2 linked regions of the Polyangium mundeleinium genome follow. The main gene of each other region encodes a partner of the protein of the gene in region 2 in a complex. Links are inferred from orthologs where the notes say so. Each region holds a gene or a part of one and is shown on either strand. Other genes may lie near its edges.

Evidence for each region.
Region 1: the proteins of uvrB (region 2) and POL67_RS34825 are in contact, whole or in part, in a crystal structure (PDB 7EGT), measured with the Thermus thermophilus proteins. The link is inferred for Polyangium mundeleinium from one-to-one orthologs. Residues at the interface, in WP_096411307.1 of Thermus thermophilus: Glu23, Leu25, Arg26, Asp27, Gly28, Glu29, Arg30, Phe31, Arg55, Glu326, Asp327, Phe328, Glu379, Ser382, Gln383, His398, Gly400, Arg401; in WP_096412145.1 of Thermus thermophilus: His654, Arg656, Phe657, Gln666, Asp668, Glu669, Lys680, Arg681, Leu682, Ser683, Lys685, Tyr686, Ala687.

Annotation. Positions count from the first base shown.
Region 1 is NZ_JAQNDO010000001.1:8,801,287-8,815,423, forward strand. The notes cover bases 3,928-6,991. They hold POL67_RS34825 (ATP-dependent helicase), read right to left. Parts: upstream 6,596-6,991; coding sequence 4,259-6,595; downstream 3,928-4,258. Other genes in these bases: POL67_RS34820 (PAS domain-containing protein), read right to left, coding at 3,928-4,106; POL67_RS34830 (D-alanine--D-alanine ligase family protein), read left to right, coding at 6,867-6,991. Outside these bases: POL67_RS34805 (MGH1-like glycoside hydrolase domain-containing protein), read left to right, coding at 1-1,101; purU (formyltetrahydrofolate deformylase), read right to left, coding at 1,470-2,366; gpmA (2,3-diphosphoglycerate-dependent phosphoglycerate mutase), read left to right, coding at 2,531-3,277; more of POL67_RS34820, read right to left, coding at 3,285-3,927; more of POL67_RS34830, read left to right, coding at 6,992-8,981; POL67_RS34835 (hypothetical protein), read left to right, coding at 9,067-9,366; POL67_RS34840 (serine/threonine-protein kinase), read left to right, coding at 9,435-10,757; POL67_RS34845 (hypothetical protein), read left to right, coding at 10,781-11,770; POL67_RS34850 (response regulator), read left to right, coding at 11,930-12,328; POL67_RS34855 (hypothetical protein), read right to left, coding at 12,468-14,137. UniProt on the Escherichia coli protein: A helicase with DNA-dependent ATPase activity. Unwinds DNA duplexes with 3'-5' polarity. Translocates on single-stranded DNA with 3'-5' polarity. Initiates unwinding more efficiently from a nicked substrate than double-stranded DNA.
Region 2 is NZ_JAQNDO010000001.1:11,814,890-11,828,954, reverse strand. The notes cover bases 6,193-9,184. They hold uvrB (excinuclease ABC subunit UvrB), read right to left. Parts: upstream 8,767-9,184; coding sequence 6,619-8,766; downstream 6,193-6,618. Other genes in these bases: POL67_RS46645 (TIGR03960 family B12-binding radical SAM protein), read left to right, coding at 8,899-9,184; POL67_RS46655 (DUF309 domain-containing protein), read left to right, coding at 6,193-6,588. Outside these bases: POL67_RS46680 (beta-propeller domain-containing protein), read left to right, coding at 1-733; POL67_RS46675 (ferritin-like domain-containing protein), read left to right, coding at 685-1,560; POL67_RS46670 (hypothetical protein), read left to right, coding at 1,533-2,429; POL67_RS46665 (thioredoxin family protein), read right to left, coding at 2,437-3,099; POL67_RS46660 (SBBP repeat-containing protein), read right to left, coding at 3,221-5,446; more of POL67_RS46655, read left to right, coding at 5,722-6,192; more of POL67_RS46645, read left to right, coding at 9,185-11,823; POL67_RS46640 (TSUP family transporter), read left to right, coding at 11,861-12,655; POL67_RS46635 (sensor histidine kinase), read left to right, coding at 12,951-13,652; POL67_RS46630 (vWA domain-containing protein), read right to left, coding at 13,649-14,065. UniProt on the Escherichia coli protein: The UvrABC repair system catalyzes the recognition and processing of DNA lesions. A damage recognition complex composed of 2 UvrA and 2 UvrB subunits scans DNA for abnormalities.

The sequences.
Region 1 (14,137 bases), 3.0 Mb from region 2 along the record:
ACGGGGCTCCGGTTCGCGCCGAAGATCACGCGAGGGCTGCGGAATACGCTGCTGTCCGGCATGGATGAAATCACGCTGTCGGGCATTCGGTACAAGGGGAAGCGGATCTCGGTGAAGGTAAAACTCCCGGCGGCGTCGGGCGACAATGGCGTGCTCGACGTGACGGCAGCGCGGCTCGACGGGCAGGACGTGGGGACAGGCTTCGTCGACGCGGCAACGCTCGGGCAGGACAGCGTGTTCGAGATCGAGCTCGGCGCAGGCGCGGCGTCGACGAAGGGGATCACCGCGCTCGGGGACGCGGAGATCGCCGATTACAAGAACGTGTTCGGCCCGCACACGCCGTCGATCACGAGCGTCGGGCTCACGAACGATCGGGTGCAGCTCAATTTCTCCGTGGCGGAGAACGCGAACGACGTGACGCTCAACGTCTATCGTGATGGGACACGGATCGCGCAGGATCTGCCCGGAGGCACGGCGTCGTACGTGGATCCGGGGAGCACGGAGCACGCGACGAAGACGTATTGCTACACGGTGGAGGCGGTCTTCAAGACGTCGGGCAACGCATCGCAGCGCGCGCGGCCCTGGTGTTACTGGGGGCCGAGCAATGCGCGGATCCAGTCGTTCGGCGCGCAGCAGAGCTTTTCAGCGACGGGCGGCACGCTCGTCTTCAACCACGGCCGCTGGCATTACGAGAACTGGGGCGATCCCGGGCATACAATCACGGTGGCGAACGTGACCGCGAAGCAGTCAGGGCGGCATCTGCTCCAGGTGACGGCGGGCAACGGGGCCGGCGATTACACGACGGGGATCACCTGCGGGGTGAAGGCGATCGAGGTGTGGGACGGCGCGACACTCGTGGGCAGCGGGCAGCTCACGATGCCGCACCTCGCGACATGGGACGACTGGCGCGATTCGAACTTCGTGCCAGTCGACCTCGTGACTGGAAAGACCTATTCGATCGTGATCCGGGAGGACGCCGGGTCAGGCAACATGAGCGAGTTCGCCCATTTCGCCTCGTACAACGGCATGGGCGGCCAGAGCGGGCGCTTCAACAAGGTGAACATCTCGGAGCTGAAGGTGCTCGCGATCGGCACGCCTTGAGCCTCACCTCCCCTTCCCCCTCGCTGCGCCGGGGCGCTGCCCCGGACCCCGCGGGGGCTGTTCGCCCCTCGACCCGAACCAGGCACGGCCTGGACCGAAATGGAAGAACTGCGCGGTGCGCAGTTCTTCCCACGGGCCGGTGGCAAGACCATGGAGGTGGCTCTCAAGCCGGCGACGTGTGCGTTGCCAGTTGAACCCGCAGCGCTGCGGCCTTGGTTGGCAGGATCGTCGCCGGTCTTGCCAGCGGCTGTTCGATGAACTGCGCATCGCGCAGTTCATCGACCCCGAGTCCAGCGCTTGCGCTGGTCCGGGTCCAGGGGTGGACAACCCCTGGTCGGGCCCGGGGTGAAACCCCGGCGGCTACGCCGTCAGAGCACGATCGTCCGCCGTCCCTCGACGATGACCCTTCGTTCGAGGTGCGCGCGGACGGCGCGGGAGAGTACGACGCGCTCGACGTCGCGGCCGGTGCGGGCCATTTCGTCGGGGCCCATGGCGTGCGTCACGCGTGCGACGTCTTGCTCGATGATCGGGCCTTGATCGAGGTCCTTCGTCGCGTAATGGGCGGTGGCTCCGATCATCTTCACGCCGCGCGCGTGGGCCTGATGGTAGGGCTTGGCGCCCTGGAATGCGGGCAGGAAGCCGTGGTGGATGTTGATGACGGGCGGCGCGTCGTTCAGGAAGTCCTCGGTCAGCACCTGCATGTAGCGGGCGAGCACGACGAGATCCACGTGGTGACGCCGGCAGAGCTCCAGGATTCGCTTTTCTTGCTCGCGTTTCGTGTCGGCCGTCACGGGCAGGCAAAAGAACGGAATGCGGAAACTCTCGGCGACGGGCTCGAGGGTCGGGTGGTTCGAAAGGACCAGCGGGATCTCGCACGGCAATTCGCCGGAGCGCTGCCGGAGGACGAGGTCGTAGAGACAGGCGGGGTCCTTCGTGACCAGAATGGCGACGCGCTGGATCTGGTCACCGTAGCGGACGGACCAGGTGGCTGAGAGGGTTTGGGCGAGGTCGCCGAAGGCTCGCTCGAGGGCGGCGCGGGTCGAGGAGCCGCCGAGGGCTGCGCTTGCGGCGGGGGCGGAGAGGCCCGAGACGTCGACGACCATCCGCATGAAGAACCGCGGGCCGCCCTCGACGTGGACGTCGGTGTGGTTGCCGGCGTCGATGATGTTGAGGCCAGCGGTGTAGAAGAAGCCGGCGAGGCGCGCGACGAGGCCGGGCTGATCGGGCGCGGCGACGAGGAACGTGGCGTGGACGGTGGAGCTCATCGGGTCGCCTCCGATAGTCGAACGATGGCCCGAAGGCGAGCGGGATCGACGCGGCGCGGCGTTCGCCTCGGGACGAGATGCTTGACGCCGGACGGAGGGCGCGCCATGCCCCCGAGCGGCCTCGTTGTGGGGCCGGATGCAGCTCTCTGAAAGGGAAGAACGCGATGCACAAGCTCGTCCTCCTCCGCCATGGCGAGAGCCAGTGGAACAAGGAAAACCGCTTCACTGGTTGGGTCGACGTGCCGCTCAGCGAAAAGGGCGTCGAGGAGGCGCGCGGCGCCGCGCAGATGATCGCGGCCGAGGGGCTCACGTTCGACGTGGCGTACTCGTCGGTGCTCAAGCGCGCCATCAAGACGCTGTGGATCGTGCTGGAGGAGCTTGATCGGATGTGGATCCCCGTCACCGAGAGCTGGCGGGTGAACGAGCGGATGTACGGGGCGCTGCAAGGGCTCGACAAGGCCGAGACGGTGGCCAAACACGGCGAGGCGCAGGTGAAGGTCTGGCGCCGGAGCTACGACACGCCGCCGCCGGCGATGAGCGAGGACGACCCGCGCTGGCCCGGGAAGGATCCGCGATATGCCTTGCTCCGCAAGGAGGAGATCCCGGCGAGCGAATCGCTCAAGGATACGGTGGCGCGGTTCCTGCCGTTCTGGGAGTCCGATATCGCGCCGGCGATCCGGAGCGGCAAACGCGTGATCATCGCGGCGCACGGGAACAGCTTGCGCGCGCTGGTGAAGCACCTCGACGGGATCTCGGATTCGGAGATCGTCGAGCTCAACATCCCGACGGGGGTGCCGCTGCTGTATGAGCTCGACAAGGATCTGAAGCCGATCTCGCGCCGATACCTCGGCGACGAGGAGGCGGCGAAGGCGAAGGCCCAGGCCGTCGCGAATCAGATCAAAGCGCAATAAACCGCTCTCAACGCCGCGGCGATCCCCGTCGCAATGCGAGCGCCCGGGACAATCCTTGTTTCAGGGTGGCGCAGGTCGTCATTGCGCCGAGATCCAGACCTCCCTCGACGAACGTGCGGGCCGATTCCGCGCTGATGCCGACGAGGATCGTGCGGCAGCCGAGCAAGGCGAGGGCGCGCACCGCGCGGACGAGCAGCTCGGCCCCGGCCGCGTCGGGCAAACCCGCGCCCGTGATGTCGATGAGCACCGTCTCCGTGCCGCGCTGGCTGACGGAGGCGAGGACGCTCTCGATGGCGTGCCCCGCTCGCCCCTGCGAGAGCGCGCCGACGAGCGGCAATAGCAAAATGCCCTCCCATATTTCGAGCACCGGCACGACGAGGCCATCGATGACGCGCTCCTGCGCCTCGATGATCGCCTGTTGCCGCGTCGCCTCGGCTTCGAAGAGATCGGTCTGGCGGGCGTGCTCCATCTGGTCGGTGATATCCATGATGAGCCCATAAAGCCCCACCACGGCCTGCGACGCGTCGCGAATCGGCACCTTGCGTGTCCAGAGGATCTTGAGCTGGCCATCGCCGAGCGAGATCTTCTCCTCGTTGAGATCAGGCCTGCCCGTCTCGAAGACCATGTCGTCGTGCTTCCAGAACACGTCGACCTGATCGGGCGGGAAAAAATCCGGATCGCTCCGGCCGCGGATTTCCTCCGGAGGCCGGCCGAGGAGCTCGCAAAATGCACGATTGAATGCAATCCACCGGTGCTGCCGGTCCTTGAAAAACATCGGATCCGGCATTCCGTCGACGAGCTCTTGGAGCAGGCTGATCTCGGTGCTCATCGTTGCCTCCCTCGCTGGAAAACAGTGGCGCGACGGTTCCACCGTACACCACGTCGTCGCCTTCTCGCGAGCGCAAGCAAGGATAGGGACGGAGCATTGCAATGCGTTACGAAAGGTAACGCGTCAGGGCCCTGCGTTGACCGTGACGGAGGTCACTCGGTGCGGAGGAATCGTGCTTTGATTCGCTTCACGCCCCAGCCGGAGAACTTGACGGTGGCAATCGGGTCGTCGCCGGGGTCGACGTCGATGATGGCGCCGACGCCGAACTTCTCGTGCATGACACGCGCTCCGCGCGCGAGGCCGCCCTCGCCGGAGGCCTCGGCCGGCTCGCGCTCGATGTACCGCTCCCCAGGGGCGCGCGCGGGCGTGGGTGTGGACGTGGAGCGCGAGGAGAACGAGCGCGCGGGCGCGTCGCCGCCGCGCTCCATGGGATGCGACCACGGCCCGCGCGGGCGCGCGGGTTCGTCGCGGTGCCCGTCGCGGTAGCCGTCGCGAAAGGAGCGCTCGCTCGACGCCGCGGCCGTCATGAGGCCTTTCACGGACGACGTCGGGAAGTCGGCAATGAAGCGGCTCGGCACGCCGAAGCGGGTGTTGCCGAAGATCATGCGACGCGCCGTGTGCGTGACGAAGAGCCGCTCGCGGGCGCGCGTGACGGCGACGTACGCGAGGCGGCGCTCCTCTTCGATGTCCTCGTTGCGCTTGGGATCCGGGCCCTTGAAGGGGAAGATCTCGTCCTCCATGCCCGTGATGAAGACCGTGTCGAACTCGAGGCCCTTGGCCGCGTGCACGGTCATCATGGAGACACGCGGCGCGTCTTCGAGCGCGTCGATGTCGCTCGAAAGCGTGACACGCTCGAGGTAGCCGGAGAGCGCGCCGACCTGCCCCGCCGCCGCGGCCTCGGCCTCGTAATCGAGGATGGAGCCCACGAGCTCCTGGAGGTTCTGCTTGCGCGCGTCGCTCTCGGCGCTGTCGTCCTCGTCGAGCATGCGCGCGTAGCCCGTGCGTTCGAGGACCTCGCGCGCGAGGTCGCTCGGCGGCGCGGAGGCGGCCTTTTCACGCAGGCTTTCGATGAGATCACGGAACGCGAGCAAGCTCTTCTTCGCGGCCGTGCCGAGGCCGCCGCGATCCGTGAGGGGAAGGATCGCCTCGTAGAGCGGCACGTCGAGCGCGTTCGCGACCTGCGTGAGCCTGTCGAGCGTGGCGCCGCCGATCTTGCGCGCGGGGACGTTGATGATGCGCTCGAGGTCGACGTCGCTCTTCGGGTTGTCGAGGATACGCAGGTACGAGAGCAGGTCCTTCACCTCGGCGCGCTCGAAGAAGCGCATGCCGCCGACGATCTGGTAGGGAATGCGCTCGGCGCGGAGGACCTCTTCGAGCACGCGCGACTGGGCGTGCACGCGGTAGAAGATCGCGACCTCGCCGAGCGGGACGCCACGCGCCTGGGCCTCGCGGACACGCTCGGCCACCCAGGCGGCCTCGTCGTGCTCGTTCTGCGCGGCCACGACGACGACGGGCTCGCCGGGGTCGCGCGCGGTCCAGAGCTCCTTCGGCTCGCGATCCTTGGCCGGCTTGATCACGCCGAGCGCGGCCCGGACGACGTTGCCCGTGGACCTGTAGTTCTGCTCCAGCTTGACGATGGCGGCGTCGGGGAAGTCGCGCCGGAAGTTCCGGACGATGCGGACGTCGGCGCCACGCCAGCGATAGATGCTCTGATCGTCGTCGCCGACGACGCAGAGGTTGCGGCTCGCGGCGAGCGCGCGCACGAGGCGGTACTGGACCTGGTTCACGTCCTGGAACTCGTCGACGAGGACGTGGCGGAAACGCGCGCGGAGATCGTCGCCGGCGAGGCTCTTCGGATCCTCGGCGATGCGGAGGACCGAGAGGATGAGGTCGTCGAAGTCGACGGCGTTCGCCTTGCGGAGGTACCGCTCGTAGCCCTCGTAGACCTTGAGGATCGCGTCGTCGAAGAAGCCCTGCGGCTCGAAGGCGTCGGGGCCGCGGCCCTCCTGCTTCTCCTTGTGGATGCGCGAGAGGACCTGCCGCGGCGGGTAACGCTTGTCGTCGAGCGAGAGCTCCTTCAAGACCCGCGCGACGACCGCGCGCTGGTCGGAGTCGTCGTAGATGACAAAGTTGCGCTCGAGGCCGGCCGCGTCGTGGAAGCGGCGAAGCAGGCGCGCGCACGTCGCGTGGAAGGTGCCGATCCAGAGCTCTTTGGCGATTTCGTCGCCCGCGAGGCTCGCGATGCGGCGGCGCATCTCGCCGGCCGCCTTGTTCGTGAACGTCACGGCGAGCACGCGGTAGGGGGGCACGCGGTGCCCGGCGAGCAGGTTCGCAATGCGGTACGTGATGACGCGCGTCTTGCCGCTGCCCGCGCCCGCAAACACGACGAGCGGGCCCTCGGCGTGGGCCACGGCCCGCGCCTGGGGCTCGTTGAGCTCGTCCGCCGGTTCGGGGAAAGCCGGCGGAGGAAAGGCCACCAGATCCGTCACGGAGGGGGCCGTAGCACGTGCCCCCTCGCGATGGGAGGCTCTTCGTCCCGAGGGGGACGCCTCGCGTCCCCCTCCCGTCCGGGCAAAGCCCGGACGATTCACCCCCCGAGGCGAGCTCACTTCGCGATCTCGCAGAGCGCCGAACCCGTTCGGCGCTCTCGAAGCTTGACGCAGCGTCCGTCCGCCCGCATGAGACGCTCGCCTAGCTGCATTTTCGCGCGAAAAACGCGCGACATCCTCCCTCTCCTTCGGCACCCTCCTTTCCAAACCGATGCGCATCGCGCTCACCTACAATCTCAAAATCACGGGCTCCCCCGAGGAGGCGGAGTTCGACAGCCCAGCAACCATCGACGCGATCGAAGGGGCTCTCGTGCGCGCAGGCCACGAGGTCGAGCGCGTCGAAGTCTCCGGCCCCGCCTCGCGTGTCATCGCGCGGCTCGAATCGATCTCCCCGGATCTCGTGTTCAACATGGCCGAGGGGCACAAGGGCAAGACGCGCGAGGCGTTTTACCCCGCGCTCTTCGACGAGCTCGGCTTTCCGTACACGGGCTCGGACGCGTACACGCTCTGCCTCACGCTCGACAAGGCGCTCACGAAGCGCACGCTCGCGGGCTTCGGCGTGCCGACGCCGCGCGCGCGGCTCGTGACGCGCGTGGCGATCGAGAGCGGCGCGCTCGACGACGTCACGTTCCCGGTGATCGTGAAGCCGAACTTCGAGGGCTCCTCGAAGGGCATCTCAGGCGATTTCAGCGTCTGCGAGGACGGGCACGAGCTCGCCGAGGTCGTCGATCGACAGCTCGCGCGGTACCCCGCAGGCCTGCTCGTCGAGCGCTTCCTGCGCGGCGTGGACGTGTCGTGCGCGTTCGTCGAGGGCCTCGGCGTCGACGGGGTCCTCGATCCGGTCGAGTACGTGATCGATCCTCGGTACTCCAACCTTTACAACGTCTACGATTTCCACCTGAAGAACGTGCGGCCCGAGCACGTGACGTCGCGCGTGGCGGAGCTGCCGGTGGCGGTGCTCGATCGTCTCCAGACGCTGACGCGCAGGATCGTGCGGGCGCTCGATCTCAAGGACCTCGGCCGCTGCGAGTTCCGCGTGGCCCCGGGGTCGCCGCAGACGGGCTACGACATCCACTTCCTCGAGGTCGACGCGCTGCCCTCGCTCGATCCGAACGCGGCGATGTTCGTCGCGGCGAAGAAGGGCGGCTTCGACTTCGACGGCGTGATCCGGTCGATCGTGCGCAGCTCGTGCAAACGCCGGGGGATGTCGCAGTTCGTCGACGGCGCGCCGCATCGCCGCGCGAAAAAGACCACGCTGCGCGTGGGCTTCACGTTCAACATGAAGCGCGACGGCGGCGACGCGGAGGCGGAGTTCGACTCGCCGCAGACGATCGAGGCGATCTCGAACGCAATCGAGAGCTTCGGCCACACGGTGATCCCGCTCGAAGCGAAGCCGGATCTGCCGCACCGGCTGCTCGCCGCGCAGCCCGACGTGGTCTTCAACATCGCCGAGGGCGTGCGCGGCCGCGGCCGCGAGGCGCAGGTGCCCGCGATGCTGGAGCTGCTCGGCATCCCCTACAGCGGCAGTGATCCGACGACGCTCTCGCTCTGCCTCGACAAGGGCCTGACGAAGCAGATCCTGCGCGCCTCGCGAATCGAAACGCCCGAGTGGCAGGTGCTCACGACGGGCCGCGAGAAGCTCAAGCCCTTCCGCTACCCGGTGATCGTCAAGCCGAACGCGGAGGGCACGTCGAAGGGGATCACCGGCGCGTCCGTGGTGCCGGACGAGGCGAGCGCGCGCGCGGCGGCGAAGCTCATGGTCGAGCGGTACGGGCAGCCGGCGCTCGTCGAGGAGTACATCGACGGCCGCGAGTTCACGGTGGGCCTGCTCGGCGATCGCCGCCCGCGGGTCTTGCCGCCGATGGAGGTGGTCTTCGTCGATCCGCCCGAGCACCCGGTCTACGGCTTCGAGGAGAAGCAGATGGGCACGACGCGCGTGCGCTTCGAGTGCCCGGCGAACCTCAGCTCGGCGGAGCTCAAACGAATCGAGAAGATCACGCGCGACACGTTCCTCGCGCTGCACTGCCGCGACGTCGCGCGGATCGACCTGCGCATGGCGAAGGACGGCACGGTGTACGTGATCGAGTGCAACCCGCTGCCCGGGCTCACCCCGGATTTCAGCGATCTCTGCGTCATCGGGAAGGTCGCGAGCATGGACTTCCGGACGCTCATCGGCGAGATCCTCGCCGGCTGCATCAAGCGGTTCCGCGGCGAGCGCGCCGCAACCGCGCCGCCTCTGGCGTCCGTCGCGACCCCGACCCCGGCGCACGGGCTGCCCCCGCTCCTCACGGCGAGCACGGGCCCCGTGAAGCCCAACGGGTCCTGATCGATACGTCCGTCCCGACTGGCCGGGATTCAGTCGCGCACGTCCTGCACACCGCCCCGGCCCGCGCCTTGCGTGGTGCGTGGGCATGGGATCTTCGGCCTGCTCTCGGTTCTCCCTGCTCGCGCTCGCGTGGGGCCTCGCCGTGTCGGCCGTGGGCTGCGGGCGCGGCGCCGTGCGACGCGCGGCCGAGGCGCCGCTCGTGCCCGAGCCGCCCACGTATGCCGTGGTGATCCCGCCGGGGACCTATTTTCCCGATTGGCCCTCGCTCTCCGTCGATGGCGAGCCGGAGTACGACGAGACGCGCTCGATCGAGGTGCGGAGGGCGCTGCCGCCGCAGGGTCCGGCGGCCCAGGTGCCGATGCGGATGAGCCGCGGGCCACGTTAGATCGGTCGGAACCACGCACGGGGTGTTTCCCGAATCCACGTGTCGTGGTTTAGACTTTGGTCTCCGCCGTGAGACCCGCTGAACCCGAGCTGCAGAGCGTGAGGCCGAGCCCCTGGGCGCCGGGCTCGATCATCGGGGGCAAGTATCGCCTCACCACGCCCATCGGGGCCGGCGGCATGGGGCAAGTCTGGCGCGCCGAGCACACGTCGCTCGGCACGACCGTGGCGGTGAAGCTCGTCGATCTCGCGTCGGCGCAGAACCCGCAGGAGACGATGGCGCGGTTCCTCCACGAGGCGCGCGCGGCGGCGAGGCTCAAGAACGAGAACGTGGTCCAGACGATGGATCACGGCGCGCAGGGGCACGTCGCGTACATCGTGATGGAGCTGCTCGAAGGCGAGAGCCTGGCGAAGCGGCTCGCGCGCACGCACGTCCTGCCCGCGTCGGACGCGGTGCGGCTCTTTCGCGAGATCGCGCGCGGCCTGGAGAAGGCGCACAAGCAGGGCATCGTGCATCGCGATCTCAAGCCGGAGAACGTCTTCCTCTCCGTCGAGGAGGGCCGCGAGGTCGTGAAGATCCTCGACTTCGGCATCGCGAAGACGGCCGACGGCGGCCACGATCCGCACCTGAAGACACACGCGGGCACGGTGCTCGGGACGCCCGCGTACATGAGCCCGGAGCAGGTGCTCGGCAAGGACATCGATTCCCGCTCGGATCTCTGGCAGCTCGCGATGATAGCGTTCGAGTGCGTGACGGGCGTGCGGGCGTTCTCGGGCAGCACGCTCGGCGAGCTCTTCATGCGGATCTGCTCGGCGCCCTTGCCCGTGCCGTCCCAGGTCGCGCGGAACGTGCCGCTCGGCTTCGACGCGTGGTTCGCGCGCGCCGCGCAACGCGAGCCGAAGGACCGGTTCCAGTCCGCGCGCGAGCTCGCCGAGGGGCTCTCGCTCGTGCTCTTGCGCAGCCAGGGCGGAGGCGCAGCCACCGTGCCGCTCGGCTCGATGGTGCAATCGGGCCGGCCGGAACCCACGGGGCGAAACACGGCCTGGTCGAGCGGAGCCGCGAACCCGAGCTCGCGGCGCGCGCTCACGATCGCGCTCGCGGTGCTGCCGGTGCTGCTCATCGGCGTGGTCGGCGCGGTGTGGATCGTGAAGGGCCGTGACCCAGACCCGCCGGCCCCGACGCCCTCCGCGCTCCGCCCCGCCGCGAGCGTATCGCCTCCTGCGAGCCCGCCGAGCGCCGTGACGAGCCCCACGCCGAATGTGCCCATCCCGGCGACCGCCGCGACGAACGACGCAGGCGCGCCGCCCGCGCCGAGCGCGCCCGACGCGGGCGCAGGCCCGAAGATCCGCACCGGAAACAAGACGAACACGAAGGAAGACGTCCTCGGCTTCTAGACGACCACGAGCCCGACGAACCGATGAACCGCCCTCCCTCGAAGCCCACGCGAGCGCCCTTCCGGACGTGCCTGCCGCTCGCCTTCGCCGCGCTCACGTGGCTCGCGCCGGCCGTGAGCTCGGGGCAGGACTTCGCGACCCGCAGCGCCGCGCGCAAGCTCGGCGAGGAGGGCATCGCGCTCTTCGACAAGGGCCAGTACGCCGAGGCGCTCGAGAAGTTCAACCTCGCCGATCAGCTCGTCCCCGCGCCGACGCTCGGCCTGCGCGCGGCGCGGAGCCTCGTGAAGCTCGGCCGCCTCGTCGAGGCCACGGAGCGTTACCTCGCGGTGACGCGCATGGATCTGTCGCGCACGCAGGTCACGCCGGCGTTCCGCAAGGCGCAGGCCGACGCGCTCAAGGAGCGCGAGGAGCTCTTGCCGCTCCTCCCGAGCCTGACGATCGAGGTCACGGGGCCTTTGGGCGACGGCATCACGCTGCTCGTCGACGGCACGCAGATCCCGCTCGCGTTGCTCGGGCAGAAGCGCCCGATCGATCCCGGGCCGCACGAGGTCGAGGTTCGTCGCGGCGAGACGAAGGTGAAGAAGAAGGTCGACCTCGTCGTGAAGCAGACGGAGAAGGTCGTGCTCGTGCTCCCGCCGCTGCCGAAGCCGAAGCCACCGGAGCCGGATCCGTTCTGGAGGACGATCGCCTGGGTGGGGATCGGCGTCGGCGCGGGCGGCATGGTGGCGTTCGGGGTGACGGGCGGGCTCGCGCTTTCGAAGGAGCAGGAGCTCGAATCGAAGTGCCCGAATCGGACGTGTCAGCCGCAGTTCCACGCCGACGCGGACTTCTTCGATGCGCTCCGCTACGCGACGACGGCGGGCCTCGTGGTCGGCGTGGTAGGTCTCGGCGTGGGCGTGCCGCTGCTCCTCGCGGGCCCGACGCAGGACCCCAAAAAGGCCGAGAAAAAGGCCGAGATCACGTGGACGCCCGTCCTCGGGCTCGGCACCGCCGGCGTGCGCGGGACGTTCTGAGCGGCGCGGGTGCGCCGAGATCGCAGAAGTGCAAAGCCGGCGCGCACCCGCCGTTTAGCCCTGCAAGACGTCCTGGACAAAGGGGGCCGAGAAGCCCTTTCTTTTCAGGCATTTCCAGCGATTCCCGACCATGGACCGCTCCTTGCAAAAGGGCTTTCCATGGCCCGCGTTTTGATCATCGACGACGACCCGACCTTCGGCCAGCGTGCCGTGCGTTGCCTGGAAAAGGCCGGCATGCGGGCGCGTTTCCACGAAGGTCCCTTCGGCAGCCTGCACGCGGTCCGCGAGACGGGCTGCGAGATCGTGCTCGTCGACGTGGACATGCCGCGCCTCGACGGCGGTCTGCTCGTGAAGATGATCCGGGACGCGTTCGGGCTCGGACAAACCCGGATCATGCTGGTCGGCGACAGGTCGGACCCGGAGCTCGCCGATCTCGCGGTGAGCGTAGGAGCCCACGGGTACGCGTCGAAGGGCTTGACGGACGCAGAGCTCGCCGGGCGTGTCGCCGGTCTCGCCCAGCGAAGGACGTCGCGGCGGCCGACGCCGGCGATGGGCTGAATCGCCCGGCTGTTTTTCGACGATTGGTTTTCCCCGCCGGACGATTCTCTCACACGCCGGACGATTCTCTCACACGCCGGACGATTCCCTCAGCCCACCCCTCTCCCTCGCGGGAGAGAGGTGAGATGAGTTTTTCCGACTAGAACCCAGCGCGCCGCGAGCGCAGGCGCCGCGCGAAAGCCGCGAGGCCAAGCGCGAGGCCGAGGGCGCCCGCGGAACCCGCGTTGCCGCGCGTGGTGCCCGCGGCACGGCAATCGCAGCCGCCGTCGTCCACGGGAAGGCTGCCGCCCGCGCCGGCCGAGCCACCCGTGCCCGCGCCGCCGCCGCCACCCGCGCCACCGCCGCCACCCGCGCCGCCATCACCACCGGCGCCGCCCTCGCCCGTCTCGCAGACGCCCGCCTCGCACCTGCCGTCGGTGCAAACCGTGCCGTCGGCCATCGCGCCATCCGCCGGGCAATCGCTCGTCGCGCCGTCGCAGAGCTCGGCCACGTCGCATTCACCCGCCGCCGGCCGGCATGCCGCGCCTGCCGCGGCGAGCGCGTCGGCCGGGCAATCCACGGTCGCGCCGTCGCAGCTCTCCGCCACGTCGCAAAGGCCGATCGCCGCGCGGCACACGGTGCCGGCGCTCGAAAGCACATCCGCGGGGCAATCGTTCGACGCGCCGTCGCACGTCTCCGCCGCGTCACAAGCGCCCGCCATGCCGCGGCACTCGGTCCCCGCCGCGACCTTCGCGTCCGTCGGGCAAGCGCCGTTCACGCCGTCGCAGCTCTCGGCCGCGTCGCAGCCGCCCGCCGCCGGGCGGCACGTGGTGCCCACCGGGACGAGGTTGTCGCCGGGGCAGAGCGGCGTGAACCCGTCGCAGATCTCGTCGATATCGCACGCGCCCACGGCCGCGCGGCAGACGGTGTTGCCCGCGGCGTACGCGTCCGCCGGGCAAGTGTTGCTCGTGCCGTCGCACGTCTCCGCCGGATCGCAGCCGCCGAGCGAGGCGCGGCATTCGGTGCCCGCCGCGACCTTCGTATCGGCGGGGCAGGCCGTGCTCGTCCCGTCGCACGCCTCGGCCACGTCGCAGGCGCCGCCCGCCGTGCGGCACTCGGTGCCGGCCGCGGAAGGCGTGCAGGTGCCCACCGCGCCCGCGAGGTTGCAGGCCTGGCAATCGCTCGCCGCGCCGCCGCCGCATGCCGTGTTGCAGCAGACGCCGTCGGCGCAGAAGCCGCTCGCGCAGTCCTTGCCGGTCTGGCAGGCCTGCCCATTGTCGAGCTTGTTCTGCGGCGTGAACAGGTATGCGGCGCCGCTGTTCGCGGCCGCGCCGCTGTGCGCCTCGGCGCCGACGAGCGCCCAGGAGCCGCTCACGCCGACGGAGTGGCCGAATTGGGCCCCGATCCCGGCGTCCGCGCCCGTGATCTTCTTCTCCTGGGCCCACACGCCCGCGTTCCGCAGGAACACGTACGCCGAGCCGGTCGACTGCGGCTCGTCGTACCGCGCGCCGATGACCGCCGTGTCCCCGACGATCGACACGGATTGCCCGAACTGATCCCCGCCGTCGCCATCCGCCGCGAGGATCTGCGCCTGCTGCGCCCATACGCCCATCGAGCGCGTGTACGCGTACACCTTGCCTTGGGAGGCGAGCGCGAGCGGAGCTGCGATGAGGGCGGTCTCGCCCGCGATCGCGACCGAGTAGCCGAACCAATCGTTTTGCTTGCCGTCGGGCGGGGCGAGCTTCGCTTGCTGGGCCCAGGTGCTGCCGGTCCGGAAAAACACGAACGCGGAGCCCGATACCGAGCCATTGTCGTCGTCGCCGTACGCGC
Region 2 (14,065 bases):
GGATGGGCATGATCCGAAGCCGGTCTCGCCGACGGAGGAGATCGCGGTCGCACCGGCGTTTGGAAAAGGGGACGCGCTTTATTGGGCCGCGAGCGCGCAGAACGGAGAATACCGGATCCGGACGGCGAGCGGGCAGGCGGTGGATCTGCCCATGAAGGGTTCGGTGTACGGGCTCGCGTTTTCGCGGGACAGGTCGCGCGTCGCGGTGTCGATCGCTGATGGGGGCACGATCAAGATGTTCGTGGGCCCGGATTTCGCGAGCCTTGCGCCGGCGAGCGAGGTGGGGATGGCGCTCCGGCCGACGTTCACGCCGAGCGGCAAGCTCGCGTATTCCGGCGAGGGACGCTTCGGGCAACGAATCTATGTGGAGGACAAACCCATCTCGCCGGATGGGCTCTTCGCGTCGGCGCCGACGTTCTGCAATCACCCCGACGGGGTGCGGGCGGTCTTCGCGGTGGGTGTCGGCAAAGATACGGACCTCGTGTCGACGGACGAACGCGGGCGAGGGATGGTGCGGCTGACGCAGGGGCAAGGGCGCAATGGGTATCCGGCGTGCAGCCCCGACGGGAGGCTCGTGGCCTTTTTCTCGACGCGGACGTCGGGCGAGGGGCCAGGGCTCTACGTGATGCGGCTCGACGGCGGGCGGCCGAAACGGATCTCGACACTCGTCGGAGATTCGTTACGATGGGATCCGCTCCCGCCCGGGCGTGGCGTGGAGATGAAGAACAACTGACGAGCACGGTCGTGATGGATATCCCGATCCCGCCGGAAGGGACGGCAGAGCGCTGGGCGTATGATTACGTGACGAGCGATGTGCTCGGGCACAAGCTCGCCCCGCCGCCCGTGCCCGCGGGATGGGAAGAAGCCGCGCCCGTACGTCGTATCGAGCGGCCCGGGAGGCCGGGCTCGCTTCAGATTGCGAAACGCGCGCACAAGTCGCCGGGGCCGGATGCGATCCGGGATCCGGCGCGGCGGGCGCAGCTCGTGCACACGTTCCTGCATCACGAATTGCAGGCCGCCGAGCTGATGGCCTGGGCGCTGCTCGCGTTTCCCGAGGCGCCGAGAGCGTTCAAGGTGGGGCTTTTGCGTATTGCCGGGGACGAGATCCGTCACATGGCGATGTACGCGCAGTACATGGAGGGGCTCGGCCACGCATTCGGGGAGTTTCCGGTGCGGGATTGGTTCTGGGAGCGGGTGCCGCGGTCGAAGTCGCCAGCGCATTTCGCGGCCGTGATGGGGATGGGGCTCGAAGGGGGGAACCTCGACCATACGGCGCGGTTCGCAGGGCGATTTCGAGCGATCGGGGACGAGGAGGGGGCGCGTATCCAGGAGATCGTCTGCGCCGAGGAGGTGCCGCACGTGCGCTTCGGTGTGCGGTGGTTCCAGCGTTTCACGGAGGGGCTCGATTTCGAGGCGTGGCGCGCGCATCTGCCGGAGCCTCTTTCGCCGATGGTGATGCGGGGTTCGCCGCTGAATCGCGAGGATCGGATCCGGGCAGGATTTTCGGAGGGTTTTCTGCAGGAACTCGACAAATGGGCGCCCGAATCGCGTGGCTCCTGAACCTCGGCGCGGAGGTGGAGCTGGAGGACGCGCGCCGGACGCTCGGGGCGGAGGCGCGGGCGCGGCTGCCGGAGCTCGTGGGGCGGCTTGGTGCATTGGTGCGTCCGACCGATATATTGCTTTGGGGTGGGTCTGACGAGGCGCGGCGCGCCGAAGGGGCCGTGGGCAAGGCGTGGTTGCCGACGCCGCGGGCGCTCGCAGCGCTCGCGCAGGCAGGGGCGCGCGTGCCCGCGGCGCCGTCCTACGAGGTGCTGCGTCGGGTGAACGATCGGCGATTCTCGCTCGGGCTCGGGGCGACGCTGCCAGGGCAGCGGGCTGTGACGACGCTCGACGAGGTGCGCGAGGCGCTCGCGGCGCCGTCGCCGGGGGGAAATTGGCTTTTGCGCAGGCCGCATGGATTCGCGGGGCGCGGGCGGCGGCGGGCGCGGGAGGACGAGGTGCACGGCGCGGCGCGGTCCTGGATCGAAGCGTCATTGCGCTCGTTCGGCGCGCTCGTGGTCGAGCCGTGGGTCGAGCGCGTGGCCGATTTCGGGTGGCACGGGTTCGTGTCGCGCGAGGGGCGGCTCTCGTTCGGCGAGCCGACGTGGCAGGAGACGGCGCCGGATGGGACGTGGCTCTCGACGCGGCCCGCGAAGCCCGGGGAGATCGGCCGGGAAGAGACGGAAGCCTTCGCGCAGGGGATGGAGCAAGCGGGCGCGGCGCTCGTGGCCGCAGGTTATTTCGGGCCCTTCGGGCTGGATGCGTTCCGCTGGCGGGACGAAAAAGGCAGCCTGCGGTTCAATCCGCGCTGCGAGATCAACGCGCGGTACTCGATGGGGTGGGGGATCGGAATGGGGGAGCGCCGTCCGGATCTGGATCCGGAGGAATAGGCGAGATTCACATCGGCCGCGCGAACTTGCGCAAGGCGGCGTCCATGCCGCCGAGCAGCGACGCCGGGTTGCTTTCGTCGTAGAAATGCTGGAACTTGGGCCGCGGCGCGTGCACATCGGCCATGAGCACGCCGTCCGGGGCGAGGAAGAACGTGCGCGGGACGTACGAGCCGTCGGGGGCGTATCGCTCGCCAATCGCGGATTCGTCGTCGGGGTTCACGCGAATCATCACGAAATCCTTGGCGCGCGCCACGATGCGCGGATCCTGGAAGACGTTCGCGTAATTGCGGCAATGGGGGCACCAGGCGGTGTAGAAGACGAGACAAACCGGCTTGTTCTCGGCCTTCGCGCGGGCCATGCCGGCCTCGTAGCTCTGCCAGGCGATTTGCGCGTCGTTCCAGTTCTCACCATTCGCCGATTTTCCGGGCTGCGGTCCGGGCGCGGGCGCAGGCGCGGTCGTGACGGCGGGAGGCGTGGTCGTGACGGCGGGGACCGGCTCGGGGCTCACGGCGGCCGTCGGATCTTCCGACTTGAAGGAGCCGTAGAGCAGGACGCCGAGCACCACGACGGCGCCTCCCGCCGCGGCGAGGCTGCCCCACGCGCCCTTCGCGGGGGCCTCCTTGCCCTTTTTGCGACCCCGGCCCCCGCGTTTCCCTTGATCCTTCGCCACGTGGGAGGTGTAGCCCCGAAAGGCCCGAAGGTCCACACACATCGCGAAGGCGCCGCGAGGGCGAGCGCGTCATTTCGCTCGCCCCCGCGGCCGGATCACGCGCGGGTCGGGTCGGCGCGCGTCACGGCGCGAGGCCGAGGAGGTAGACGTTGTCGGCCGCGCCGCCCGCGAGGGCGCCGCCGCCGAAATTGACATTTCCGACGAACGAGCCGGTGAACCAGGGGGCGCCGGCGGCGTCGACGGCGACGGACTCGCCGCGGTCGTTTTGCGTGCTGCCGAAGCCGCGGAGCCAGACCTGCGTGCCTGTGGGGCTCAGCTTGGCGACGAATGCGTCGGCCATGGCGGTCGCCGGGATCGTGGCGCCGCCGAAGCCGATGACGCCGTAGAATTCGCCCGTGAGGAGGACATTGCCGAAGGCATCGGTCGTGATGTCCTTGCCGCGCTGCGGGCTCACGGCGCCGAAGCTCTTGCTCCAGGCGTGCGCGCCATTCGGATCGAACTTCACGACAAACCCGTCGTCGGCGCCGACACTCGTGTACACGCCGCCGCCGAGGTCGATCGTGCCCGCATACTGGCCCGTGACGAGCATGTTGCCGCTGGGATCCGCGGCGACCGCGAGGGCGCGCTGATCCGAGGCGTCGCCGAAGCGCTGGCTGAAGAGGTGATTGCCCGTGGGGCCGAATTTCGCGACGAAGACGTCCTCGCCACCGACGCTCACGAATTGGCCGCCGCCGAAATCGGCGACATTTTCCATTGCGCCGACGATGATGACGTTACCAGCGGCGTCGGTCGCGACGTCGAGGCCTTGCTGGTTCTGGGCGGAGCCGAATCCCTTGGCCCAGAGCGGGTTGCCCGCGTTGTCCATCTTCGCCACGTAGACGTCGAGGTTGCCGGCGCCCGTGAGCATCGTCATGCCCCAGGAGAACGTGCCGGAGAATGCGCCGGTGACGAGCACGTTGCCCGCGCTATCGACCGCGACGCCGGATGACTGCTGCGTGAAGGTGGCGCCGAATCCCTTGGCGAAGAGCTCGTTCCCCGCGGCGTCGAGCTTCGCCACGAAGAAATCGTCGGCGCCCGCGCTCGTGAGCGTCGTGGCGCCGATGGTGATCGTATTGGCGAAGTTCCCGGTGACGAACGCATTACCCTGCGTGTCGACGGCGAGGCCCGTGGCGGTCTGATCGCCGGTGCCGCCGTACGCCTTGGACCAGACGTGGTTGCCCTGCGCAGTGAATTTCGCGACGAATACGTCGATGCCGGCCGCGCTCGTGAGCGTGCCGCCGCCGAAATCGATCGTGCCGGTGAAGTTGCCCGCGACGAGGACGTTGCCCATGGCATCGACGGCGATCGCGAGGCCCTGCTGGGCACTGGCGTCGCCGAATCCCTTGCTGACCCCGTGCGCCCCGGTGCAAGCCGGCGCCGCGCCATTGCAATCGTCGTCGACCGGGGTGGCGCAGTTCTCCGGCGCGGGGAGGATCTGGCCGACGCAGGGGCCGTACGATTTGCCGTCGGCCGCGCAGGTCTGCGTCCCGCCTTTGCATTGGCCGACGTTCTCGGTGTTCATCGGGCCCGTGTAGCAGTTCAGCATGGTGCCAGGCATGCAGATGCAGCCGATGCTGTCGTCGGGCGTGCCGTCGCAATCCTGGTCGAGGCCGTCGCAGGTCTCCATCGCAGGGACGATCTCGCCGACGCAGGCGCCCCATGTTCCGTTCGCGCACGTCTGGTTGCCGCCCACGCAGATGCCGACGTTCTCCGTGCCCGGCGGGCCCATGTAGCAGGGCTGCGTGGTGCCGTCGACGCAATCGCAGCCCTCGTCCGGGACGCCATTGCAATCGTTATCCATTCCGTCGCAAATCTCGGTCTGCGGCGCGCAGCAGGCGCTCGGCTCGCCGGTGCACTCGTAGCCAGCCTCGGTCGCGCAGGTGTCGCCGCAGCCGTCCCCGGAGTTCTTGTTGCCATCGTCGCAGGACTCGGCGCCCTTCACCAGGCCGTCGCCGCAGATGGGCGTGCACGGCGCGCCGCATTCCCAGCCTTCCTCGACGATGCACTCGTTGCAGCCGTCGCCCGGCGTCGAATTGCCGTCGTCGCAGGCCTCCTCCTCGACGATCCCGTTGCCGCAGACGCTCATCGTGCCCCCGACGCCACCAGAGCCGCCCATGCCGGTCCCACCGGAGCCGCCCATGCCGGTCCCGCCGGAGCCGCCCATGCCGCCGAGCCCGCCCATTCCACCGCTGCCGGTCGAGCTCGAAGTGCCGAGCGGGAGAGGCCCGTCGTCGCTACAGCCGGCGGTGCCGGCGAGCGCCGCAGCCGAAAGGAGGAGGACCAGGCTCGTTCGTGTCGTTCCGATCATGAAAGTCTCCCGAAGAATGTTGTTGTCCGATCCGGAGCCGCCCAAGAGAGCGTCGCGCGGCGGATGGATCCACGATGCGGGACACAGGCGAGAGGCGAGCGGTAAAAAGCGAGGGCGCCGCTCGATGGTCCGCAGCGTCGGTTTCGTGACTCACAGAATGTGAGATGGATCGGATAGGCGCTCTACATGTACTCGGACAGACCCGAGGTGTCGCTCGGTTGGCGCATGCACGTGGGCACGAGCCCGTCCGGTCGACGAGAGGATCTGCGAGAAGCATGCACCCGCCCTTTCAAACCCCTACCTGGTCGTGTATCGTCTCCCACGCCGCCATGGCCGACGACGCGAACGAAGATCGTGAAGCTGCTTTCAATCGAGGCCTCGAGGCGTACCACGCCGGTTGCCATTTCGACGCCTACGACATCTGGACGCAGGTCTACCAGGACGAGCAAAACGAGACGAATCGCCGGTTTTTGCAGGCGATCATTCAAGTGACGAACGCCATGCACAAGGTTCGTCACAACGCAGAGCTCCGCGGATCGGTACACCTGCTCGAACGCGCGTTGATCAAGCTCGACGCGCTGCCCGACGTGCACGGAGGCATCGACCTCGCGACGTTCCGCGACGCGACGCGCACGTGCCTCGCCGAGATCAAGCGCCTGCTCTCGCTCGCGCAGAAGAACCTGGAAGACGCGTTCATTCCGCCGCTGAAGAGCGTGGGCGCAGGGCCCGTGCTCGAGCCGCGTGTGTCGCCGCCGTCGAAAGACCCGGAGACGTTGTTCCAGAACGCCCTCGACGCATACGCCGCGGAGAGGTTCTACGACGCGCACGAGCTGTGGGAGGACTTCCGTCGCACGCGGCCAGAAGCCGACCCGGCGCGTGAGCTCGTGAAGGGCCTCATCCTCGTGGCCACGGCCATGCACAAGCTGCATCGCGCCAAGAGCCCGAGCGGCGCAGCCCAGCTCCTGGAGCTCGCCCTCGACCAGCTCCGCGAAGCACCCGAAGGCACGTCGGGCTTCGACATGAAGGCCCTCGTCGCCGAGGTGTCGCGCGTGCACGCCGACATCGAAGCGCTCGAAGCGGCGGGCGCCGAGGGGCCGATCGAGGCCCGCTACATCCCCGCAATCCGCCGCCGCAGCGAGTGAGATCGCGCCGGGCCCGAAGGCCGCCGCCGCTCAGCGGTAGCGGCCTCGGCCCGTGCTCCCGCTCCCACGCGCGCTCGACTTCTTCGCGCCGCCGCGTGATGCCTGCGCCTCGCCCGTCTTGGCCTTCGCCCGAGGCTTGGCCTTGGTCGCCGGAGGCGCGATCTCCACGCCCGAATCTTCGAGCTCACCCTTGAGCGCCCGGAGCTGATCGCGCAGGCGCGCCGCCTTCTCGAACTCGAGGTTCTCCGCAGCGGCAAACATCTCCAGGCGCAGCGCTTCGATGCGCTCGGCGAGATCGGCGCCCGTCGGCGCGGTGTCCTTGCCGGAAGGCCCACGACCCGCGCCGCCCTTGGGGACGGCGTAGTAGTCGCGCGCGCCGGAGGTCGGCGAGAGATCGAGGATCGCCTTCGTGACCGTCGCGGGCGTGATGCCGTGCTCGACGTTGTACGCGCTCTGAATCTCGCGGCGGCGGTTCGTCTCCTGGATCGCGTACCGCATCGCGTCCGTCTCGCGATCGCCGTACATGATGACCTCGCCGCGGACGTTACGCGCAGCGCGGCCGATCGTCTGGATGAGCGAGCGCGGGCTGCGGAGGAAGCCTTCCTTGTCGGCGTCGAGGATCGCCACGAGCGAGACCTCGGGCAGATCGAGGCCCTCGCGCAGGAGGTTGATGCCGACGAGGACGTCGAACTCGCCGCGCCGAAGATCACGGAGGATCTCCACGCGCTCGAGCGTGTCGATGTCGGAGTGCAGGTAGCGGACCCGCACGCCGAGCTCCGTGTAGTACTCGGTCAGATCCTCGGCCATGCGCTTCGTCAGCGTGGTGACGAGGACACGCTCGTTCTGTGCGACGCGCTCGCGGATGCGTTCGAGCAGATCGTCGACCTGGCCGGCGACGGGGCGGACGACGATCTGCGGATCCGTGAGGCCCGTCGGGCGGATGATCTGCTCGACGACGACGCCGCCGGTCTTCTGGATCTCGTACTCGCCGGGCGTGGCGCTGACGAGCAGGACGCGGTCGTAGTGCGACTCGAACTCCTCGAACTTGAGGGGACGGTTGTCGAGCGCGCTCGGCAAGCGGAAGCCGTACTCGACGAGGGTCTCCTTGCGCGCGCGATCGCCGCGGTACATCGCCGCGACCTGCGGGATCGTCTGGTGCGACTCGTCGATGATGAGGAGAAGATCCTTCGGGAAGTAGTCGATGAGCGTGGGCGGCGGCTCGCCCGGCTTGCGGCCCGAGAGGTGGCGCGAGTAGTTCTCGATGCCGTTGCAGAAGCCCATCTGCTCGAGCATTTCGAGGTCGTACATCGTGCGCTGCTCGATGCGCTGCTTCTCCAGGAAGCGGCCGGCTTTGTCGTAGAATTCGAGCCGGTCGCGCAGCTCCTCGCGGATCGAAGCGATGGCGATGCGGAGCTGCTGCTGCTCGGTGACGTAGTGCGAGCCGGGGTAGATCGCGATGCGATCGAGCGTGCCGAGCACCTTGCCGCGGACGGGATCGACCTCCTTGATGGCCTCGATCTCGTCGCCGAAGAACTCGACGCGGATCGCGACGGTCTCCTCGTACGCCGGGAAGATCTCCACGACGTCGCCCCGCACGCGGAAGGTGCCGCGGTGGAAGTCGATGTCGTTGCGATCGTACTGGATGTCGACGAGGCGCCGGAGGAGTTCGTCGCGGCGGAACTCCTGGCCGCGCTCCATCTTGATGAGCAGGCCGTGGTAGCTCTCGGCCGAGCCGATGCCGTAGATGCAGCTTACGGAGGCGACGATGAGCACGTCCGGCCGGGACAGGAGCGCGTGCGTGGCGGCGTGGCGCATCCGGTCGATGGCGTCGTTGATGATCGCGTCCTTCTCGATGAAGGTGTCGCTCGCGGGGACGTACGCCTCGGGCTGGTAGTAGTCGTAGTAGCTGACGAAGTAGTGGACGGCGTTGTTCGGGAAGAGCTCGCGCATCTCGCCGTAGAGCTGGGCCGCCAGCGTCTTGTTCGGCGCGAGGACGAGCGTCGGGCGCTGGAGGCGCTCGATGACCTTGGCCGCCGTGAACGTCTTGCCGCTGCCCGTGACGCCGAGCAGGCACTGGAAGGTCTCCGATCGGCCAAAGGCCCCGCAGATTTCCTCGATCGCGCGAGGTTGGTCGCCACGCGGGGTGAAGCCTGAGACGAGCTCAAAACGCCTTGACACGAGGGCGGGCAACCTAGTCGCCAAGAGCAGCCCGCGCAACCCGGCGCACCCATGCGCACGTTCGCTGCACGCGAACCTTCTCGCTGCGGTTCTCGCGTGCTACCCGAGAGACCCTTCGCCCGAGGTTTTCCCATGGCAGAAGCCCCCGCAGTTCTCGATGGCCACCCGTACGCCGCTTTTCTCGATCGCGTGGAGAAGCCCGCGCGTTACACCGGCGGCGAGGTCGGCTCGGTCGTCAAGGACTGGTCCCGCGTGGAGGCGACGGTCTGTCTCGCGTTCCCCGACGTCTACGACATCGGGATGAGCCACCTCGGGTTCAAGATCCTCTACAAGCTCTTGAACGACGATCCACGCACGCTGGCCGAGCGCTGCTACGCGCCGTGGAAGGACGTCGAGGCAGAGCTACGAGCCCGAAACATTCCGCTCGTTTCGTTGGAAACCAAACGAAAATTGCGGGACTTCGACGTGGTCGGCTTCTCGCTCCAGTTCGAGCTGACCTACACGAACGTCCTGCTCATGCTGGATCTCGGCGGTGTGCCGCTGCGCTCGTCCGATCGCGGCGAGGACGATCCGCTGGTCATCGCCGGCGGGCCGGTGGCGACGCACCCCGAGGCGGTGAGCGCGTTCATCGACGCGGTCGTGATCGGCGACGGCGAGGAGAAGGCGACCGAGGTGGCGCTGACCTGGGCGAGGCTGCGCAAGGCGGGCGTGCCGCGGCGCGAGCGGCTCGTGGCGCTCGGGAAGCTCGGCGCGGTCTACGTGCCCTCGCTCTACCGGACGGAGGTCGATCCGGAGACGGGTTTTCAGATCGTGAAGGCGCCGATCGAGAAGGGTTTGCCCTTGCCGATCGATCGTGCGCTCGTCGACCTCGACAAGTACCCGTTCCCTGCGGTGAGCCCGACGGGCGGGCCGGAGGCGATCTTCGATCGCGTGTCGATCGAGATCGCGCGCGGCTGCACGGAAGGATGCCGCTTCTGCCAGGCGGGCATGATTTACCGGCCCGTGCGCGAGCGCGACCCCGAGCAGGTGGTGAACACGGTGCTCGAAGCGGTGCGCGCGTCGGGCAACGACGAGGTGTCGCTGACGGCGCTCAGCACGGCGGACGTGTCGTGCATCTCGCCGCTCATCAAGAAGGTCGCGGACAAACTCGCGAAGGAGCGCGTGAGCATGAGCGTGTCGTCCCTGCGCGCCTACGGCCTCGAGCCCGATCTGCTCGACGAGCTCAAGCGCGTGCGCGCGACGGGCCTGACGTTCGCGCCGGAGGCGGGCACGCAGCGGATGCGCGACGTGGTGAACAAGAACGTCACCGAGGAGCAGCTCCTCGAGACGGCCGAGCGCATCTTCTCGCGCGGCTGGGACCGGATGAAGCTCTACTCGATGATCGGGCTGCCGACCGAGGAGGACACGGACGTCACCGGGATCGTGGAGATGGGCGTGCGCACGGCCGGCGTGGGTCGGAAGATCGGCAAGAAGAACGTGGAGGTGACGGTGAGCGTATCGACGCACGTCCCGAAGCCCCACACGCCGTTCCAGTGGGCCGCGATGGACACGCTCGGCGAGGTTGCGCGCAAGCAAGATCTCCTGCGGCAAACCGTGAAGTACCACCGCAACGTGAAGCTCAAGACGCACGGCGCCGAGGCGAGCGTGCTCGAAGGGATCTTTGCGCGCGGTGATCGGAGCCTGTGCGACGTGCTGGAGCGCGCGTACCGGAACGGGGCGCGCTTCGACTCGTGGGACGATCGGCTGCGGCTCGACGTGTGGGAGGAGGCTTTCGCCCACTTCGGGACGGATCGAACGCGGTTCCTCCACACGATCCCCGTGACCGCCCGTTTGCCTTGGGACCACATCGACGTCGGCCTCGAAGAAGGGTTTTTGGCGCGCGAGTATCGGAAGGCGCTGCAGAACCGGTTGAGCCCGCCGTGCGGGAAGGTCGCGGGGACGTTCGTGCACCACACGAACGTGGAGGACGCGGTCTCTGATCAACGCAGGCTCGTTTGTTACGACTGCGGCGTGGCCTGCGACATGACGCAGATGCGAAGCGAGCGGGTCGACTTCCTCCGCAAGCTCGGCGCGAACAAGCGGCTGCCGCTGATCACGGATGCCGTGGTGGCAGCGCCGGTCGTCGAGGCCCCCGTGGTCGAGGCACCCGTGGACGACGAGGTCGAGGTGATCGAGCAGGCGTCCGCGCCGGTGAAGAAGGCGCCGCAGATGAAGGGGCGCGGCGGATTTTTGTATCGCATCCGGTTCGAGAAGACGGGCGCGATGGCGCTGCTCGGGCACCTCGACGTGGTGCGGGAGCTTCCGCGTGTGTTCCGGCGCGTCGGCGAGCGGATGGTCTACACGAAGGGCTTCCACCCGAAGCCCGACATGATCTTCTCGCCCGCGCTCTCCCTCGGCGTGGCGAGCCTCGACGAGTACGCGGACGTGCGGCTCGAACGCGCGCTCGACCCCGCCGAGGTCGCGTCGCTCGTCGAGCGAATGAACGCGGCGAGCCCCTCGGGCCTCCGGTTCCGCGGCGCTGCGCTGCTCGGTCCCGAGGACGCGGCGATCTCGCGTGTGATCCGGGGCGCGCGGTACGTGCTCGCGTTCGCGCGCGCGGCGCTCGTGGTGCCGCCCGGGCAAACCGTCGAGGAGATGCTCGCGGCCGCGTGCCGCACGGCGATGGCGGCGTCGTCGCTCCCGATCCGGCGTGAGATCGAGGGGATCGGCAAGGTCGTCGACGTGCGGAAGTACCTGCTCAAGGTCGAGGTGGGCGGCGCGGAGGCGCACGCGGCGCTCGAGCGTGCAGGGCTGTTCGGCGATCTCGTCGCGCTCGACGTGTTTGTGGAGATCACGGGCTCGGGGGCGGCGAAGTCGTCGGAGATCGCGGCCGTGATCTGCGGGGAAGGCGGCGTCGCACCGGCGCACCGCGCCATCCGCCTGGAGCTCTTCGGCGGCGCCTCGGACGCGCGTTTCTCGCCGCTCGATCTCGCCGCGGTAAAGAGCGCGCTCGGGCGGGAACGCGTGGCGTCCTCCGCCGCCAGCGCGCCTGTCCTCGTGTCGGCCGACGCCGAGTGACAGCACGTCCGCTTTTGGATAGGAACGCCCAGCGTTCGTGCTCGTCCTCCCGCTCCTCTGCGCGGTCGCCCTTGCCGCCGGTCTGATCGACGCGATCGCCGGCGGCGGCGGTCTGCTCACGGTGCCCGCGCTGCTCGTGGCGATCGCCGATCCTCGCCTCGCGCTCGGCACGAACAAGGGGCAGGCCGTCTTCGGCTCGGGCGCGTCGCTCCTCTCGTTCGTGCGCGCGGGCCGCGTCGACAAGAAGCGCTTCTGGCCGACGTTCCTCGCCGCCGGCCTCGGCTCCGCGGCGGGCGCGCGCGCGCTGCTCGCGGCGCGCCCCGAGGTGCTGCGCCCGATCGTGCTCGTGCTCCTGATCGGCGTCGCCGTCTTCTTCGCGGCACGCGGCAGGCGACGGCCGAAGGCGCCGCCGAAGGCCGAAGCGCCGCCCCCCGTGCCCAAGCCGTGGGCGATCGCCGAGCGTCGTCCGCTCGTGACGGCCGTGGTCATCGCGCTCGTGATCGGCGCTTACGACGGCTTCTTCGGGCCGGGCACGGGGACGTTTCTGATCCTGCTCTACACCACGGTGTTCGGCGACGACCTCACGCGCGCGACGGCCAACGCGAAGGTCGCGAACTTCGCCTCGAACCTCGCCGCGATGGTGAGCTTCGCGCTCGCCGGACGGATCGACTTTCGCCTCGCGTTGCCGATGGCCGTGGCGCAAGCCGTGGGCGGCGTCCTTGGCGCACGCGCGGCCGTGAAGGGCGGCGAGCAGCTCATTCGCTCGGTCGTCCTGCTCGTCTCGCTCGCGCTCGCGGCGCGGCTCGCCTACCAGATCCTCGCGGGCGGCTGAACTTCTCCGCCCTTGGCACCCGCAGGGCGGGGGCCCTGCGCACACCAAGACCCACCGATGCGACAGCGTTGTCAGAGGAGGCGCCTTCGCACCCTCGGGCCGGACGCTGGAATTGCGGGCAAGCGTGCGCGGCCCGGCTCTTGCTCAAGGGTCTCGTCGCAGCGCGCGAGCGCTCTTCCTTTGCTTCGCTTGGATCGGTCCCCCGGCGTCGGCGTGTGATGGCAGCGAGTCGACGAGGACCACGCCGCCGCCGGGGGACCTTGCTTCTTATGCCTTCGCGCTAGACTCGCGCGCCGTGACGACGGCATCCGATCCGAACGATCGAGACGCGCGCGCGGCGGCCCTCGCGATCGCAGGCGCGCTCGGGGCAGGCGTGGCCCACGAGCTCAGGAACACGCTCGCCGCGATCGAGTCGGCGCTCTACCTCGCGCGGCGCCACGCGGAGGATCGAGCGCGCCTCGGCGAGCACCTCGCCCGCGCGGAGAACGAGGTGCGGAAGGGGCAGGCGGTGATCGACCGCGTCCTCGGCCTCGCGCGAGGCGAGCCGCTTGATGTGGAGCCTGCGTCCGTCGCGGAGATCGTGGCCTGTGCGGAGCGAGAGCTCTTCGACGTGAACGCGACGATCGAGGTGCGCGTGGCGCCGCCGGATCTCGAGGTCGTCTGTGATCGGATCCTGATCGAGCGGGTGATCGCGAACCTGCTCCTGAACGCGCGTGACGCGCTCGAAGGCCGCGCGAGGGGGCGGATCGTCGTGCGGGCGCTCGCCGCCGGCGAGGCCGTCATGGTCGACGTCGAGGACGATGGGCCGGGGATCGATCCGGCGATCGCGCCGCGCATCTTTGAGCCTTCCGTCACCAGCAAGCCGACGGGCACGGGGCTCGGGCTCGCCTTGTGCCGCATCATCGCGCATGCACACGGCGGCACGATCGAGGCGCTCGGCGCGCCCTCGGGCGGCGCGCTCTTCCGGCTCACGTTGCCCGCAAAAAGCGCGGACTAGCGCCGCGTGCGCCCGCCGCGGACGAGCTGTGCCACGGCCTCGCCGAGCCCTTCGAGCGTGAGCTGGTACATCGGGAACACGTCCTTCACGACCTGCACCGTGCCGTGCGACCAGCCGCTCGGCGGATCCGGGTTCAGCCAGACGGACCGTTCGAAGTGTTCGCGCAACATCGCGAGCCATGCGACGCCCGGCGTACCTGCGTCATCGCCCCAGCTCGCCGCGCCGAGCAGCTCGTACGGCGCCATCGACGCGTCGCCGACCATCACCAGCTTGTAGTGCTTGCCGCACTCGTGGATGAGGTCCCGCACGCTCACCGGGTCCTGAAACCCCTCGGTTTTGTAGACCTTCCCGTAGACGCAGTTGTGGAAGTAGTACGTGCGGAGCTCCTTCCAGTGCGTCGCGCGCTTGGCCGC